Regions from separate parts of the Streptomyces sp. NPDC051664 genome, predicted to be linked through region 1. Evidence: predicted binding sites of a transcription regulator. Region 1 holds the regulator's gene; each other region holds the start of a gene.
What was found. Region 1 encodes HspR, which represses chaperone genes until heat shock. Its sites were predicted from a motif close to TTGAGNNNNNNNNNCTCAA; they were not measured.
Positions count from the first base shown of each region.

Region 1 (5,415 bases):
GCGGCTCCAGGCCGAGTACCAGAACTACCGCCGCCGCGTCGAGCGGGACCGGGTCACGGTCAAGGAGATCGCTGTCGCGGGTCTCCTGTCCGAGCTCCTGCCCGTGCTCGACGACGTCGGTCGCGCCAGGGAACACGGCGAGCTCGTGGGCGGGTTCAAGTCGGTGGCCGAATCGCTCGAGACGATCGTCGCCAAGCTGGGCCTGCAGCAGTTCGGCAAGGAGGGCGAGCCCTTCGACCCGACGGTCCACGAGGCGCTGATGCACTCGTACGCGCCGGACGTCACCGAGACGACCTGCGTGGCGATCCTCCAGCCGGGGTATCGCATCGGCGAGCGCACCATCCGCCCCGCGCGGGTGGCGGTGGCCGAACCTCAGCCGGGGGCGGCCCCTGCGGCGGCGAAGGAAGAGAAGACAGACGACGAGGAGAGCGGTGGCACCGAGGAGGTCTGACATTTCGTCCGACCACCGCGGGGCCCACCGTCTGCCCCGGCGACCGGCCCTCGGGCCGGTCGCCCGGCCGATCGTCCGGAAGGAGGGACGTCGATGAGCACGAAGGACTTCGTCGAGAAGGACTACTACAAGGTCCTCGGCGTCCCCAAGGACGCCACCGACGCCGAGATCAAGAAGGCGTACCGCAAGCTCGCCCGCGAGTTCCACCCGGACGCGAACAAGGGCGACGACAAGGCGGAGGAGCGCTTCAAGGAGATCTCCGAGGCCAATGACATCCTCGGCGACTCCAAGAAGCGCAAGGAGTACGACGAGGCGCGCGCCCTCTTCGGCAACGGCGGCTTCCGGGCCGGTCCCGGTGGTGGCGGAGGCAACTTCAACTTCGACCTGGGCGACCTCTTCGGAGGTACCCAGGGCGGCGGAGCCGGCGGCCCCGGTGGTTTCGGTGGCGGTGGCGGCGGTCTCGGCGATGTATTCGGCGGCCTGTTCAACCGGGGCGGCGGTGCGGGGACACGTGTGCAGCCGCGCCGCGGCCAGGACATCGAGTCAGAGGTGACGCTCAGCTTCACCGAGGCGGTCGACGGGGCCACGGTCCCGCTGCGGATGTCCAGCCAGGCGCCCTGCAAGGCGTGTTCGGGCACCGGCGACAAGAACGGCACCCCGAGGGTCTGCCCGACCTGTGTCGGCACCGGCCAGGTGTCGCGTGGCAGCGGCGGCGGGTTCTCGCTCACCGATCCCTGCGTGGACTGCAAGGGCCGGGGCCTCATCGCCCAGGACCCGTGCGATGTCTGCAAGGGCAGTGGGCGGGCGCGTTCGTCGCGCACCATGCAGGTCAGGATCCCGGCGGGCGTCTCCGACGGTCAGCGGATCCGGCTGCGCGGCAAGGGCGCTCCGGGCGAGCGTGGCGGCCCGGCCGGCGATCTGTACGTCGTCGTCCATGTCGACGCCCACCCGGTCTTCGGCCGCAGGGACGACAACCTCACGGTCACCGTGCCCGTCACCTTCGTGGAGGCGGCGCTCGGCGGCGAGGTGAAGGTCCCCACGCTCGGCGGACCTCCGGTCACCCTGAAACTGCCGGCCGGTACCCCCAACGGGCGTACGATGCGCGCCCGGGGCAAGGGTGCGGTGCGCAAGGACGGCACCCGGGGCGACCTGTTGGTCACCGTCGAGGTGGCCGTGCCGAAGGAACTGGGTCCCGAGGCGCAGGACGCGCTGGAGGCCTACCGGAAGGCGACCGCGGGGGAGGACCCGCGGGCGGAGCTGTTCCAGGCCGCGAAGGGAGCATGATGTGGACGGCCGACGACGTAATCCGTACCAACTGACCGATGACTCACCGGTGTACGTGATCTCGATCGCGGCCCAGCTCTCGGGCCTGCATCCGCAGACACTGCGCCAGTACGACCGCCTCGGTCTGGTCTCCCCGGACCGCACGGCCGGCCGCGGCCGGCGCTACTCGGCCCGCGACATCGAGCTGCTGCGCACCGTGCAGCAGCTGTCGCAGGACGAGGGCATCAACCTGGCGGGCATCAAGCGCATCATCGAGCTGGAGAACCAGGTGGCCGCGCTCCAGCAGCGCGTCGCCGAACTCTCCGCGGCAGTGGACGGCGCGGCGGCGGCGATGCAGCAGCGCGAGGCGCAGGTGCATGCGTCGTACCGGCGTGATCTGGTGCCGTATCAGGATGTGCAGCAGACCAGTGCGTTGGTGGTCTGGCGGCCGAAGAGGCCGAAGGAATAGGCGCGGTTACGGCGCACGTAAGACGGCCGAGGCCCGTCACCCGGAAACGGGTGGCGGGCCTTCCGCGTCGGTGCGGGCGGCGGCGCCGTCCGGGTCGGCGATGCCCGACTGGATGATGAGCGCGCCCAGATGCGTCCGGCTGGAGGCGTTGAGTGCCTGCATGAGTTTGGCGATGTGGGACCGGCAGGTGCGGACGCTGACGCCCAGCTTGCGGGCCACCGCGTCGTCGACGTGGCCCTCGACCAGAAGGCGCGCGATGCTGCGTTGTACGGCGGTGACGGGGGTGCCGGGGGACGATGCGGGCAGTTGCTGGGTGAGGGGAGTGGCCTGCGCCCACAGGACCTCGTACATCTGGATCAGGAAGCGGATCAGGGCGGGGTGGCGGATTTCCAGGGCGACGTCCCGCACGGCGTTTGCGGGAATGAAGGCGACCGCGTGGTCGAAGATGAGTAGTCGTTCCACGGTCTGTTCGACGGTGCGTACCTGGAGGCGATCCGCGGGGACCTGGGCCAGGTATTCCTTGAGTCGGGGAGCGTACCGGGCCGAGTGCTGGTAGATGTGTCGCAGGCTGGCCCCTTGCTCGATCATGGACAGGGCGCGGGGCAGCGCCTCCGGCATTTGATTGAAGGGTCTGGTGCTGCCTGGCTGCATCGTCAGCACCTCCCTCGATGCTCCCGCCGTCGCGTCGCCGACGGCTGCCCTGATTTGTGGCTTTCCCTCGATGACGGTGATGGCGAGGTTGGGGTCCTCACTGACCACCGAAGCCAGGGGGGCCAGCGAGTCCGCGAGGGCCGCGGTGCGCCTTATCCGTTCGTGGATCTCGCGGGTGACGGGCTGCAGCAGATGTGCCAGGGCGGCGGACGGTGGCACGGGGCGCATCCACGCGTCGTCCCGGGGGTCGGGGTGGACCAGTGCCATGTCGATGAGGCACGGGGCTGGTGCGAGGTCGGCGCGTGGGATCCGCCCCTTGCGGAGTGCCTCGGCGTAGAGCTGGATCGCGGAGTCGCACAGCTCTCGCGCATCATGCGGGTGGACCGGAACTTCCCTGTCTACGGCCATCTGAGGGCCCCCCACTTTTTACAGTGCAACAAGCTGACGGTGGTGGAAGCGTAGTCATTGGGGGAGTGTTGCTGTGTCGGGGGTGATGAACTCCTCGGGAGCACAAGGGTCATGGGGTCGTGGCTGTGTTCTCCCCCGTTGCGCGGTCACGGCTCGCCGTCACGAAGGAAGCAGGTCGGACGCCATGTCGAACACCGACACACACAGTGGTTGCGCAGCGGCGATGCACGCGGCGGGTCAGTGATCCTGCTCAAGGATCCCGGACTGCGCTATCAGGTAGCCGAGTTGCGCACGACTGTTGCTGCCGAGCGCGGAGCTGAGCTTGGCGATGTGCGCGCGGCAGGTGCGTACGTTCATGCCGAGACGGCGGGCGATGGCCTCGTCGACATGGCCCTCCACCAGCAGCTTCGCGATCGAATGACGTACGCCGGAGATGCCTTCGGGGGTGGGTTCGTAGGGGACTTCATCCTGCAGCGGGACCGCGCGTCGCCAGAACTGCTCGAAGACCTTGACGAGGTACTCCACCATGCCCGGGTGCCTTAGCTCCAGCGCCACTTGCCGGTCGTCCGTGGCAGGGATGAATGCGACCGTGTGGTCGAAGATCATCAGCCGTTCGATGAGCTCTTCGAGGGTGCGGATCTCCACCTTGTCCGAGGCCATGCGCGCCGCGTAGCTGAGGGTTCCGTGGCTGTGCCGGACGGTGTGCTGGTAGAGGGAGCGCATGCCTACGCCACGCTGGGTGAGCATGTTCCCGCGCTCCACCGCGATGTTGAGGGCGCCCTCGCTGCGACCGCCGCCCGGCTGGATGGTGAGTACTTCCGACCGGCACTCGGCCATGGCGAGCTCGATGGACGCATTGATGCGGTCGATGCCTTCGAGCACCGTGATCGCGTGCGTGGTCGGCGGTGTCTGGGCGCTGATGGCCATGAACGGTTCAAAAGCATCGGTCAGCTCGACCGAGAGCCGTCTTCGGTCCTGGATCTCCCGCTCTATCGGGTGGAGCCGCTGTGTCAGCGCGGCGGCCGGCGGCACCGGCCGGAGCCAGGTGGCGTCGTCGGGATCGGGATGAAGCAGCGCGAATTCCAGGAGGCAGGGGGCGGACCCCACCTCGGTGCGAGCTATCTTGCCCACGCTCAGCGCGCTCGCGTAAAGCCGTGCCCCCTCGTCACACAGAGCGCTGACAGGGTGGGGATGTGTCGCATTTTTGCTTTTTGTGGTCAATTCTCCACCCCCCAGGAACATGAATCAGCAGGAACATGATGCATCGCTTCTGTGGCATTGACGTGCCTGGATGAGCAATCGTCTAGTTCTGCGGGGGAGAGGAAACCTTGGAAGTGAGGACGAAGCCGACTATGGGTAAGAAAATGCTTCGCTCGGTGCTTGCTGCGGCCTTCTCCGCCGGGCTGACGTTCGGAGCGCTGAGCGCCATGGACCTGGCTTGGGACAGTACGCCCAGTGAGGCGGCGGGCGTGCAGGTTCAAGCCGTGGCGCCGCCCGACCTGGCTTGGGACAGCATTCCAGTGAATCTGGCGGGCGCATGACCATCCCGCCGGACGACCGGGTTTTCCGGCGGGAGATGGCCTCCGCATACCGCTCAGGGTGGCACTTCATCGATCTGCTCACGGCACTCCCCCGCCATGGCGATTCGTTGATGGTCACCCTGCTCGGGGAGCCGATCGTCGTCGTCCTGGAGGACGACGAAGAGGTTCGCGCCTACCGATGCCTTCGTCGCCCCCGCGGGGCGCCGCAGCCCGTTCGTTGTGCCATCCGGTACGGAATGATCTTCGTCAACCTCGATCAGCGTGACCACCAGCTGATCGAACCCGAAACCATCACCGCCACCCCCCGCAGTGCCTGAGCGATCCCCCGTCGTTCCATGTCGCTCAGACACTTCCCCCACACAGCGGCGCCATCGTGACCTGAACACGGTGGCGCCGCTGTGCTGTCCGGGTTCGGGCGGCCGGGAGCTGCCGGCGGTCAGGCCGTGCGGACCGGTGCGCCCCTCCCGAGGGCCCGGTCGAGGGTGATCTCGATGACGACCCGGTCCGGGTTGGGTGCCGGGGTGCGCTCGTAGCGTTCCGCGTAGCGGCGTACGGCGTCGTCGACCACATCCTGTTCCGTGCGGATCGTGGCGCGGCCCTCCAGCGTCGCCCAGCGGCCCCGGTCGACCTGG
Region 1 covers NZ_JBITCU010000052.1:17,608-23,022, forward strand. The annotation lists gene grpE (nucleotide exchange factor GrpE) at 1-451, shown strand, start outside; gene dnaJ (molecular chaperone DnaJ) at 545-1,735, shown strand; gene ACIA8E_RS39465 (heat shock protein transcriptional repressor HspR) at 1,737-2,183, shown strand; gene ACIA8E_RS39470 (LuxR C-terminal-related transcriptional regulator) at 2,220-3,242, opposite strand; gene ACIA8E_RS39475 (helix-turn-helix transcriptional regulator) at 3,480-4,484, opposite strand; gene ACIA8E_RS39480 (hypothetical protein) at 4,595-4,783, shown strand; gene ACIA8E_RS39485 (hypothetical protein) at 4,780-5,100, shown strand; gene ACIA8E_RS39490 (pyridoxamine 5'-phosphate oxidase family protein) at 5,220-5,415, opposite strand, start outside.

Region 2 (5,415 bases), on a different contig from region 1:
TGGGCAAGAACCACGTGCTCAAGCACCCCGACACCGTGCGCCGCCTCCAGGCGGAGGGCCACGAGGTGGCCAACCACACCTGGTCGCACGAGATCCTGACGGACAGGAAGCCCGCCGAGATACGTGCCGAGCTGGAGAAGACACAGGACGCGATCGCGGAGATCACCGGCAGGAAGCCGCGGCTGATGCGCCCGCCGCAGGGCCGGACCGACGACACGGTCTCCGGCATCAGCAAGGATCTGGGGCTCGCTCAGATCCTGTGGAGCGCCACCGCCAAGGACTACTCGACGACCGACTCCGCGCTGATCAAGAAGCGGATACTCGACCAGGCGAGCAAGGACGGCATCATCCTGCTGCACGACATCTACAAGGGCACCGTGCCCGCGGTGCCGGGCATCATCGACGCGCTGAAGAAGCGCGGCTACACCTTTGTGACGGTCCCCCAGCTGATGGCCCCGTCCGAGCCGGTGCCGGGCACCGTCTACCGCCCCTGAGCACGGCCTGCCACCGGCTGTCTGGAGACCGCGGACACCCGGGGACATGCGGAACGGCCCGCACCGCCCTCTCGGGGGTGCGGGCCGTCCGACCGGCCGCGCACGTCATGCCACGCCCGTCACGCCATGGCGCTCACGCCGCGGCCGGGATCCTCTCCTCCGCCCTGGCCGAAGCCGGGACGAGAGCGATCTCCAGCACCTGACGGACATCCGTCACCGGGTGGACCTCCAGCTTGTCGAGGACCTCGGCCGGCACGTCGTCCAGATCGGCCTCGTTCCGCTTCGGGATCACCACGGTGGTGATCCCGGCGCGGTGAGCGGCCAGCAGCTTCTGCTTCAGGCCGCCGATCGGCAGTACCCGTCCGGTCAGCGACACCTCGCCGGTCATCGCCACATCCGTACGGACCAGCCGCCCGGAGAGCAGCGAGGCCAGTGCCGTCGTCATCGTGATACCGGCGCTGGGGCCGTCCTTGGGGACCGCGCCCGCCGGGAAGTGGATGTGCGCTCCCCGGTCCTTGAGGTCGGCGACGGGCAGTTCCAGCTCGGCGCCGTGCGACCGCAGGAAGCTGAGCGCGATCTGCGCGGACTCCTTCATGACGTCGCCGAGCTGGCCGGTCAGCGTCAGTCCGGCGGCACCCGTCTCCGGATCGGCCAGCGACGCCTCCACGAACAGCACGTCGCCGCCGGCACCGGTCACCGCGAGTCCGGTCGCCACGCCCGGCACCGCGGTGCGGCGCTCGGCCGGGTCCTGGGCGGACTCGGGAACGTGGTGCGGCCGTCCGATGAGACCCCGCAGGTCCTCGTCGGTGACGGTGAACGGGAGCTCCCGGTCGCCCAGCTCGTGCTGGGCCGCGACCTTGCGGAGCAGCCGGGCGACGGACCGCTCCAGGTTGCGTACGCCCGCCTCGCGGGTGTACTCGCCGGCCAGCTTGCGCAGCGCCGACTCCTCGAGGGTCACCTCGTCCTTCTCCAGGCCGGCCCGCTCCAGCTGGCGCGGCAGCAGGTGGTCCCGGGCGATGACGACCTTCTCGTCCTCGGTGTAGCCGTCGAGCCTGACCAGCTCCATGCGGTCGAGCAGGGCCTCCGGGATGGCGTCCAGCACGTTGGCGGTGGCCAGGAAGACCACGTCGCTGAGGTCCAGCTCGACCTCCAGGTAGTGGTCGCGGAAGGTGTGGTTCTGCGCCGGGTCGAGCACTTCGAGGAGCGCCGCGGCCGGGTCGCCGCGGAAGTCGGAGCCGACCTTGTCGATCTCGTCGAGCAGGACGACCGGGTTCATGGAACCGGCCTCCTTGACGGCGCGGACGATGCGTCCGGGGAGCGCACCGACGTACGTACGCCGATGGCCGCGGATCTCCGCCTCGTCCCGCACACCGCCGAGCGCGACACGGACGAACTTGCGCCCCATGGCGTGCGCGACGCTCTCGCCGAGGGACGTCTTACCGACACCGGGAGGCCCGACGAGGGCCAGCACCGCACCACCGCGGCGCCCGCCGACGACCCCGAGACCGCGGTCGGCACGGCGCTTGCGCACGGCGAGGTACTCGGTGATCCGCTCCTTCACGTCCTCCAGGCCGGCGTGCTCGGCGTCGAGGATCTCCTTGGCGGCGCGGATGTCGTACGCGTCCTCGGTGCGCTCGTTCCACGGCAGTTCGAGGACGGTGTCCAGCCAGGTGCGGATCCAGGAACCCTCGGGACTCTGGTCGGACGAGCGCTCCAGCTTGTCGACCTCCTTGAGCGCGGCCTCACGGACGCGCTCGGGAAGATCAGCGGCTTCGACGCGTGCCCGGTAGTCGTCGGACTCGTCCTCCGGGTCACCGTTGAGCTCGGAAAGCTCCTTGCGTACGGCTTCGAGCTGGCGCCGCAGCAGGAACTCGCGCTGCTGCTTGTCGACACCCTCCTGGACATCCTTCGCGATGGACTCGGCGACGTCCTGTTCGGCGAGGTGTTCGCCGAGCCACTGGATGGCGAGCTTCAGCCGGGCGACCGCATCGGCGGTCTCCAGGAGCTGCACCTTCTGGGTGGTGGTGAGGAAGGGTGAGTAACCGGAATTGTCGGCGAGCGCAGAGATGTCGTCGATCTGCTGGACCCGGTCCACGACCTGCCAGGCGCCGCGCTTCTTCAGCCAGCTGGTGGCCAGGGCCTTGTACTCCTTGACCAGCTCGGCGGCGACACCGGGAAGCGGCTCGGGGACGGACACGTCCACGCGGGCCCCCTCCACCCAGAGCGCGGCCCCGGGTCCGGTGGTCCCGGCGCCGATCCTCACCCGGTCACGGCCGCGGATGAGGGCACCGGGGTCGCCGTCGGAGAGCCGGCCGACCTGCTCGACGGTACCGAGCACACCCGTGCCGGTGTACGTCCCGTCGATCCGCGGCACGAGCAGCACCTCGGGCTTGCCGCCACCAGGCCGGACGGCTGCCTGCGCGGCCTCCACGGCGGCCCGCACGTCGGTGTCGGACAGGTCGAGAGGAACCACCATTCCGGGCAGCACGACCTCGTCGTCGAGCGGCAGCACAGGCAAGGTCAGCGGAGTGACCGCGTTGGGCTCAGTTGCCATGATCTCCCCTTCGGCATTCAAGTTGAGCTATGCAGGCTCAATGCTCCTGAGCGACTTAATGTTCCCGGGGTCGTGTTCGCTCTCAGCGATCTCCCTTCCACCCCGCTGCCACCTGCGAAATCCGTTCGCGGCCGCCGCGCGCACGGGGGAGAGTGCCCGCATGGGTGACACACACGTGGACGACAGGGGCCTGGCCCAGGACGGGACGATCAGACGTGAAGGCTCGCTGAGCCGCGTACCGGCAGCGTTCGCCCCCGTGGTCGAGGCGGCCCGCTCCCGGATCACCGAAGCGTTCGGCGCCGCGCAGCTGCACAGCGCCTACCTGTACGGCAGCATTCCGCGGGGCACCGCCATTCCCGGCGTCTCCGACCTGGACCTGCTGCTCGCCCTGCATGCCGAACCGACCGAGGCCGACCAGGCCGCCGCCCGGGCCGTCGAGGCCGCTCTCGACGCCACGTTCGACCAGATCGAGGGCGTCGGCATCCTCCTTTTCGGCGCCGGCACCCTGCTCAGCGAACTCGAGCGCAACGACCTCGGCTTCTTCCTCGCCTGCCTCTGCATCCCGCTCCTGGGCGACGACCTCGCCCGCCGACTGCCCCGCTACCGCCCCACCTCACTGCTCGCCCGCGAGACCAACGGCGATCTGTGCCTGTCACTTCCCCGATGGCGCAGCCGTGCCGCCGAAGCCCTCACGGACGCGGAACGCAGGAGCCTCAGCCGCGGCGTCGCCCGCCGTGTCGTCCGGTCCGGCTTCACCCTGGTCATGCCGCGCTGGGGCGGTTGGACCAGCGACTTGGAGGAATCTGCGGAGATCTTCGGCCGGTACCACCCGGAGCGGATCGAGCAGATGCGCGTCGCCGCGGCCACCGGCCGCACCCCCTCGACGGACCCGGCGCTCCTCACCATGCTCATCGACGACCTGGCGCCGTGGCTGGCAGCCGAGTACATAGCGGTGCACGGCTCGAAGGCGCCTCGCCCCTGACCGAACCGCCGGCATCCGCGCGCCGGTGCACCAGAGGCGGGCAGGGCACCTGCCCTTCGACTCCTCGCGCCCCACCCGGATCCACCGATTTCGACCCCGCCCGCGCCGTCCGACGAGGATGGTGGGAATCCATCTGCCGCCTACCGGAGACCGAGGACATGCCGACCGCCGACCGCCGCACCGCTCACAGCTCCGTCACACTCGACCGCCGCGAGGGACCGTACGGGGAGGTCGTCCTGCGGGAGCGTGGGGACAACTTCGAGATCATCGCCAATGGGTGCTTTCTGATGGACACCGCGGACGGGCGCTCCGAACGGCTGCTGATCGATGCCGCACTCGCCGCGCTGCCCGCCGGGCGGACGGATCCGGCAGTGCTCGTCGGAGGGCTCGGGGTCGGCTTCTCGCTGGCGCATGCCGCCGCCGAGCCGCGCTGGGGGCGTATCGCGGTGGTCGAGAGGGAGCAGGCGATCATCGACTGGCACCTGGACGGGCCACTGGCCCGTATCTCCGCCGCGGCGCTCACCGATCCGCGGACGGCGATCCTGGCGACGGATCTCGTCACATATCTGCGTACGACTACGGACCGTTACGACGCGTTGTGTCTGGACATCGACAACGGACCGGACTGGACCGTCACCGAGGACAACGGAAGTCTCTACTCCGCTTCCGGTCTGGCGGACTGCCGGGAACGGCTCAGCCCGGGTGGGGTGCTGGCGGTGTGGTCCGCGCAGCCGTCCGCCGCCTTCGAACAGGCCCTGAAGAATGCCGGATTCGTTGAGGTATGGACGGAAGAGGTGCGTGTTGCCCGAGGTGTGCCCGACGTGGTTCATCTCGCACTTCGGGACGGCTGAGGTTCCCCGCCGGGCGTCCGGGGCCCCCGGACGCCCGGGGGCCAAGCGCCACAAGACAGACACTCCGCCGCCTGCTCGCGTCCAACCCGTTCCCGTGCCGTTACACCCTGCGTAGCCGGGAACAGCCTGCTGGCTTTACGCTGCTGAGCGGCAAACGGGATCACCCACGAAATTCACAAGCGAAGACCGTGCGTCCGGGGGAATGACCCCCGCGAGAACGGGCAGGGGCGGGGCGATGGAACAGACACACACCACCCACAACGGTGTCGCGGCCACCCCGGGCGCGCAGCGCCGGGTGCTGGTGGTCGAGGACGACGCGACGATCGTCGACGCCATTTCCGCACGCCTTCGGGCCGAGGGCTTTCTGGTGCAGACCGCGCTGGACGGCCCCGCGGCCGTCGACGCGGCCGAGGCCTGGCAGCCCGACCTGATGGTGCTCGACATCATGCTTCCGGGCTTCGACGGCCTGGAGGTCTGCCGCCGCGTTCAGGCCGCGCGGCCGGTGCCGGTACTGATGCTGACCGCCCGGGACGA
Region 2 covers NZ_JBITCU010000001.1:426,300-431,714, forward strand. The annotation lists gene ACIA8E_RS01875 (polysaccharide deacetylase family protein) at 1-494, shown strand, start outside; gene lon (endopeptidase La) at 628-3,048, opposite strand; gene ACIA8E_RS01885 (nucleotidyltransferase) at 3,209-4,030, shown strand; gene ACIA8E_RS01890 (spermidine synthase) at 4,189-4,881, shown strand; gene ACIA8E_RS01895 (response regulator transcription factor) at 5,117-5,415, shown strand, end outside.
Region 2: the regulator HspR is predicted to act here: its motif matches at 3,071-3,089, upstream of lon (endopeptidase La).

Region 3 (5,415 bases), on a different contig from region 1:
TCGCGACGGCGGTGGTCCTCCTCGGCGTACTGCTCGGCCTCCTGCACCATGCGGTCGATGTCGTCCCTGGGCAGCGCGGAGCCACCGGTGACGGTCATCTTCTGCTCCTTGCCGGTGCCGAGGTCCTTGGCAGCGACATGCATGATGCCGTTGGCGTCGATGTCGAACGTGACCTCGATCTGCGGGACACCACGCGGGGCCGGCGGCAGACCGGTCAGCTCGAACATGCCGAGCTTCTTGTTGTACGCCGCGATCTCGCGCTCGCCCTGGTAGACCTGGATCTGCACCGACGGCTGGTTGTCGTCGGCCGTCGTGAAGATCTCGGAGCGCTTGGTCGGGATCGTGGTGTTGCGCTCGATGAGCTTCGTCATGATGCCGCCCTTGGTCTCGATACCGAGGGACAGCGGCGTGACGTCGAGGAGCAGGACGTCCTTGACCTCACCCTTGAGGACACCGGCCTGGAGCGAGGCACCGATGGCGACGACCTCGTCCGGGTTCACACCCTTGTGCGGATCCTTGGAGGTCAGCTCCTTCACCAGCTCCGTCACTGCCGGCATCCGCGTCGAACCGCCCACCAGGATCACATGGTCGATGTCCGACACCTTGATCCGGGCGTCCTTGACCGCGTTGTGGAACGGACCCTTGCAGCGTTCCAGGAGGTCCGCGGTGAGCTGCTCGAACTGCGCACGCGTCAGCTTCTCGTCCAGGTGCAGCGGTCCCTCGGCCGACGCCGAGATGTAGGGCAGGTTGATCGTCGTCTCGGTCGCGGACGACAGTTCGATCTTCGCCTTCTCCGCGGCCTCGCGCAGACGCTGCAGCGCCATCTTGTCCTTGGCCAAGTCGACGCCGTAGCCGTTCTTGAACTGCTTCACCAGGTGGTCGACGATCTGCTGGTCCCAGTCGTCACCGCCGAGGTGCGTGTCGCCATTGGTCGCCTTGACCTCCACCAGGCCCTCGCCGATCTCCAGCAGGGATACGTCGAAGGTGCCGCCACCGAGGTCGAACACGAGGATCGTCTGGTCGTTCTCCTTGTCCAGGCCGTAGGCCAGCGCCGCGGACGTCGGCTCGTTGATGATCCGCAGCACGTTCAGGCCCGCGATGCGGCCCGCCTCCTTGGTCGCGGTGCGCTGAGAGTCGTTGAAGTACGCCGGGACGGTGATCACCGCGTCGGTGACGTCCTCCCCGAGATGTGCTTCGGCGTCCCGCTTCAGTTTCTGCAGCACGCGCGCGGAGATCTCCTGCGCGGTGTACCGCTTGCCATCGATGTCGCCGGACTCGGGGAAACGCCACTGCGCCTCTCCCATGTGCCGCTTGACCGACCGCGCGGTGCGCTCGACATTCGTCACTGCCTGCCGCTTGGCGATCTCGCCGACGAGTACCTCACCCGTCTTGGCGAACGCCACCACCGACGGAGTGGTCCGCGCGCCCTCGGTATTCGCAATGACCGTCGGCTCGCCGGCCTCGAGCACAGACACCACGGAGTTCGTCGTTCCCAGGTCAACGCCCACAGCCCGTGCCATCACTGCCTCCTTTTCCCGGCAATGCTTGATGTTCTTCCATTGATAAAACTTGAGTGCACCTGGGTCAAATATGGTCCGCCTCCCTGGCCTGCTGCAGCGCGGCGTCCGGGCCGGCCTGCTCGGGCGCTCACATCGCGGCGTCGCCTGTTGTGGTGCCTGCGCAACCTCTCGATCTGCCGGACGAGGAGGTCCACACGGTCGGCAGGATCGCGGCGGGTCCTCCAGGTGCGGGCGCGCGTGAACGAGCGGCTCCACAAGGCGGGCGACTCGCTGCAGTCGACCGCACACCGGGAGGGGGACGCCCTGACGTCGGCGGCCCTGCAATTCGGGTGCGAACCGGTCCGGAGTACCGGCCGGCCACCGTGCTGCTACTCCCTGGGGCCATTGTCCCCGTTCGCCGTGTCACCGGCCTGCTCGCCGGCGTTTCGACCCTGCGGGCCCTGATGAGCACCGACCCGTTCCGGGAGTTCGAACGACAGTGAACTGCCCCCGGACAGAGCAGAGGCCGCGATTGCGAGGCGGCACCCACCGAGAGCAGCAAGATGGACCACGGTGATCGGCGGTGCATGAGCGCTGACGCGACGGTCAGCCCGGCGACGGGTGACGGCTCCGCTGGGAGGGTCGGACGAGTACGCCGCCTCGCCGACGATGTGAGCAATCCCTGGGGCCGAACCGGCCACCGGGCTACAAAGGATGCGACTCGGCCGGTTGGCACCACTGACGCGAGAGGACATCCGGGGACGTGTCCGCGCCGGAGAGGTCTCCCGTTTCCTCGTCGGCAGGGCGCTCCCGTGCGGATCTCCAGGAGTGTGACGGTCGAGGTCAGTTCGATCGCGCACGGGGCCGTACGGCCGTGGCCTGCGTCGCCCGCCCGGCCGGCCCTGTGGACGACGGGATCGGTGCCGTCGGACATGTCCGTGGTGGTGCGGCGGTCCCGGAGTGGTCGGCGACGGCAGAAGAGCCATCGAGGCCCGACCGACATGGAATCGGCAACCGTCGGCTGATTCGGGGTCGCCTAAGGGCTGTCCCGTAATCCCTGGCGGGCGCACGACGACAGCTACGGCACCTCGCTGCGTTGTCGGAACGCCCGAATACGCCCAGTATGAGGACGCTCCTCCGCCTTGCGATGCACCGCATCTGACGCCGCGCGCTGATCCACCAGGGATTACGGGACAGCCCTTAGCTGAGGAAACTCTCGACGGCGCGATGGAGACCAGGACCGCGTTCACAGCATCGCGAAGGGGCTCGGACGAAGCGCCAGGTCCTGCCGTCCTCGCAACACGAAAATGAGGAGAGGTCATGGCGCGGGTGGAAGTGGAGGGCACCGATATCGTTGTTCGCCTGTCATGGTGGGAGAAGGTGGCGACACGCCACCGCGAGGTGCGGGTACCGGGATCGGCACTTCGCCAGCTCTATCTCGAGCCCGACTGGTGGCGGGCGCTCCGTGGTGGGCGCGGTCGGGGTACCTGGATTCCTGGACTGCTGTGCGCGGGCATCCGCCCACTTCAGGAGGGGCAGGACTTCGCGTTGGTACGGGCCGGCGGGCCGGTGCTGTGTGTGGAACTGCGCCGGTGTGCACCGTTCAGCAGGCTGGCGATCTCAGTCCACGACCCTGAGGGGACGATGCGGGTTCTGCTGCCGCTGGTCCCGCGGGATCGTCTGGGAACGTGAGCGCCGGTGATTTGGCGTCGCTGATCGGACCATGCGTGGCCGACTCCTTTGCTCATCCGGGACATGAAGCCCGGTGGACTGTGCCCCGAGGAGCCCGCCACCCGGACGGCCGAATCGGCAGCAGGCGCCACCGCCTTGCGTCAGGGAACATGAACTCCCGGACGGGTCACTCTCCGCTAGGCCGACCCGGAACCGGGAGTCGGGCCCGGTGTCGATGTCCAGCACAGCAAATGGAGTTGCGACGGCTGCCGTCGCTGTCGGGGCGAATCGTCACGGGTGCCTTCACCCACTGGTGCCTCAAGGGTGCCTTCATCGTCCGCGACCCGACGGCGCCCTCTTCACCGTGTCCGACACGAACGGCGGCCACCTCATCCGCGTACTCAAGTCGACTGCGCCGACCAGGTGCACGGCCGGCTACAGGCGTACGACCCTTCCTCGTCGGGTTGCTCGTGCGCGCGGAACCTCACCGATTGCGGCCTCAGAGTGATCGGCGCAGGGTGGGTACGTCAGTCCCCCTCACAGTGAAGGACAGCATCGTTATGAGCAAGGCAAAGGCGAAGGCCAAGCAGGTCAAGGGCAAGCTGAAGGAAACCGCTGGCGATGCCATGGGCGACAAGGGCATGCAGGCAGAGGGCCGCAGCGAGCGATTGACGGGCAAGGCCCAGGAGACCGCAGCAAAGGCGGCTGAGCGGTTGAAGAAGTCCGGACGATAGTTTCCTGGACGCAGGAAGGACCGCACAGCCGGGGTGACGGCATCCGGGCTTCACGCTCGCGCGCCGGGGTTTCTGATTTCGGTGCTACAGAACTTCGCCGGCGTTCAGCGAACGCCGAGTCGAGTTGCTTGCAACACCGGCTGGGAAGCCGATCACCCGTCATGCACGCCTCTCCACAGGTGGAGTCATCGCGCCCGGCCCGTCGTCCCGCGCCCGCCAGGGCTGTTCCTGAGCGTTCGTGTTGCGCAAAGGACAGCCATGGCGGGGTGGACGGGTTCACAAACCTCTGCTCGTTCGGCTGCTGCGCCGCTGTCGCGCGTGACAGAGACCGTGGTCCCGGTACCCGGCTCACGGTGTGATGGCGCGGGACGGCGGAATTCCGTCTCGTGAGTCCTCAGGTCCGGGGGAGCGGCCTCGTCACGCGACCAGGGTGCCCCCGCAGTTGGACAGCTCATGCTGCGAAGCCAAGGGTTCGGTAAGGAGCGTTCCATGGTGCTGGTCGGATACACGAGGATGACCGAGCAGGCCGGTCCGCGTGAGTTCTGAGAGTCGGACGCGACAGTGAAACTCCTCAAGCCCCCAGGTGTCTACCCGCCGCAGGAAGACACAGCCATGCTGATAGCCGCGCTGTGGCGCGAACATCTGTCACCCCGAGCCGAAGTGCTCGACGTGGGTACCGGTACCGGCGCAGTGGCGATCGCCGCAGCCCACCACGGTGCTGCCCGCGTTGTCGCCATCGACACGTCGGCGGCGGCGGTGCTCACCACACGACTGAACGCACTGCTGTCCGGGCACGCGCGGGCTATCAGGGTCAGCCGCGGCGACCTGACGGAACCTGTGACCGGCCTGAAGTTCGACCTGGTGCTGGCGAACCCTCCGTACGTTCCGTCTGCGGACGTCCGCATGCCCGGCCGCGGTACTGCTCGGGCCTGGGAGGCGGGGAGCGACGGCCGGGCGGTGATCGACCGGCTCTGCGCCAAGGTTCCCGCACTGCTGCGCCCAAGGGGTGTGCTGCTCGCGGTCCACTCCGTGATGAGCAACCCGGCGATGACCGTGGCGCGGCTGACTGAGGCCGAACTGGACGTCACCGTGACCGACCGCCGGTTCGTTCCATTCGGCCCTGTGCTTCGTGAACGCGCCGACTGGCTGGAGGCCCAGGGTCTGATCGAGCACGGCCAGGAGAAAGAGGAACTGGTGGTGATCCGTGCAGAACGGCCGTGATGAACCAGGGACCGCGCCTCGGGCAGCCGCACGACGCGTCATGCAGGAGCCGGGCGGACCCATGCTCGTGGAAGGGCCCGTCGAAGTCGTTCAGGAGGACGGCAGCGTTGCCCGCTCGGACCGGCCCGTCGTCGCACTGTGCACCTGCCGACGGAGCCTCATCTTCCCTTGGTGCGACACGAGCCACCGCGGCCGGAAGAAGCGGAAGGCCCCACCACCGGCTTCGGAGCGGCGCGCGGAGTGAGGATTCGTCCCGCCGTGCGCCGAATCGCGACACCCTGCTGAGACGT
Region 3 covers NZ_JBITCU010000020.1:105,352-110,766, reverse strand. The annotation lists gene dnaK (molecular chaperone DnaK) at 1-1,520, opposite strand, end outside; gene ACIA8E_RS29345 (hypothetical protein) at 2,820-3,191, shown strand; gene ACIA8E_RS29340 (CsbD family protein) at 3,731-3,904, shown strand; gene ACIA8E_RS29335 (HemK2/MTQ2 family protein methyltransferase) at 4,466-5,125, shown strand; gene ACIA8E_RS29330 (CDGSH iron-sulfur domain-containing protein) at 5,166-5,369, shown strand.
Region 3: the regulator HspR is predicted to act here: its motif matches at 1,570-1,588, upstream of dnaK (molecular chaperone DnaK).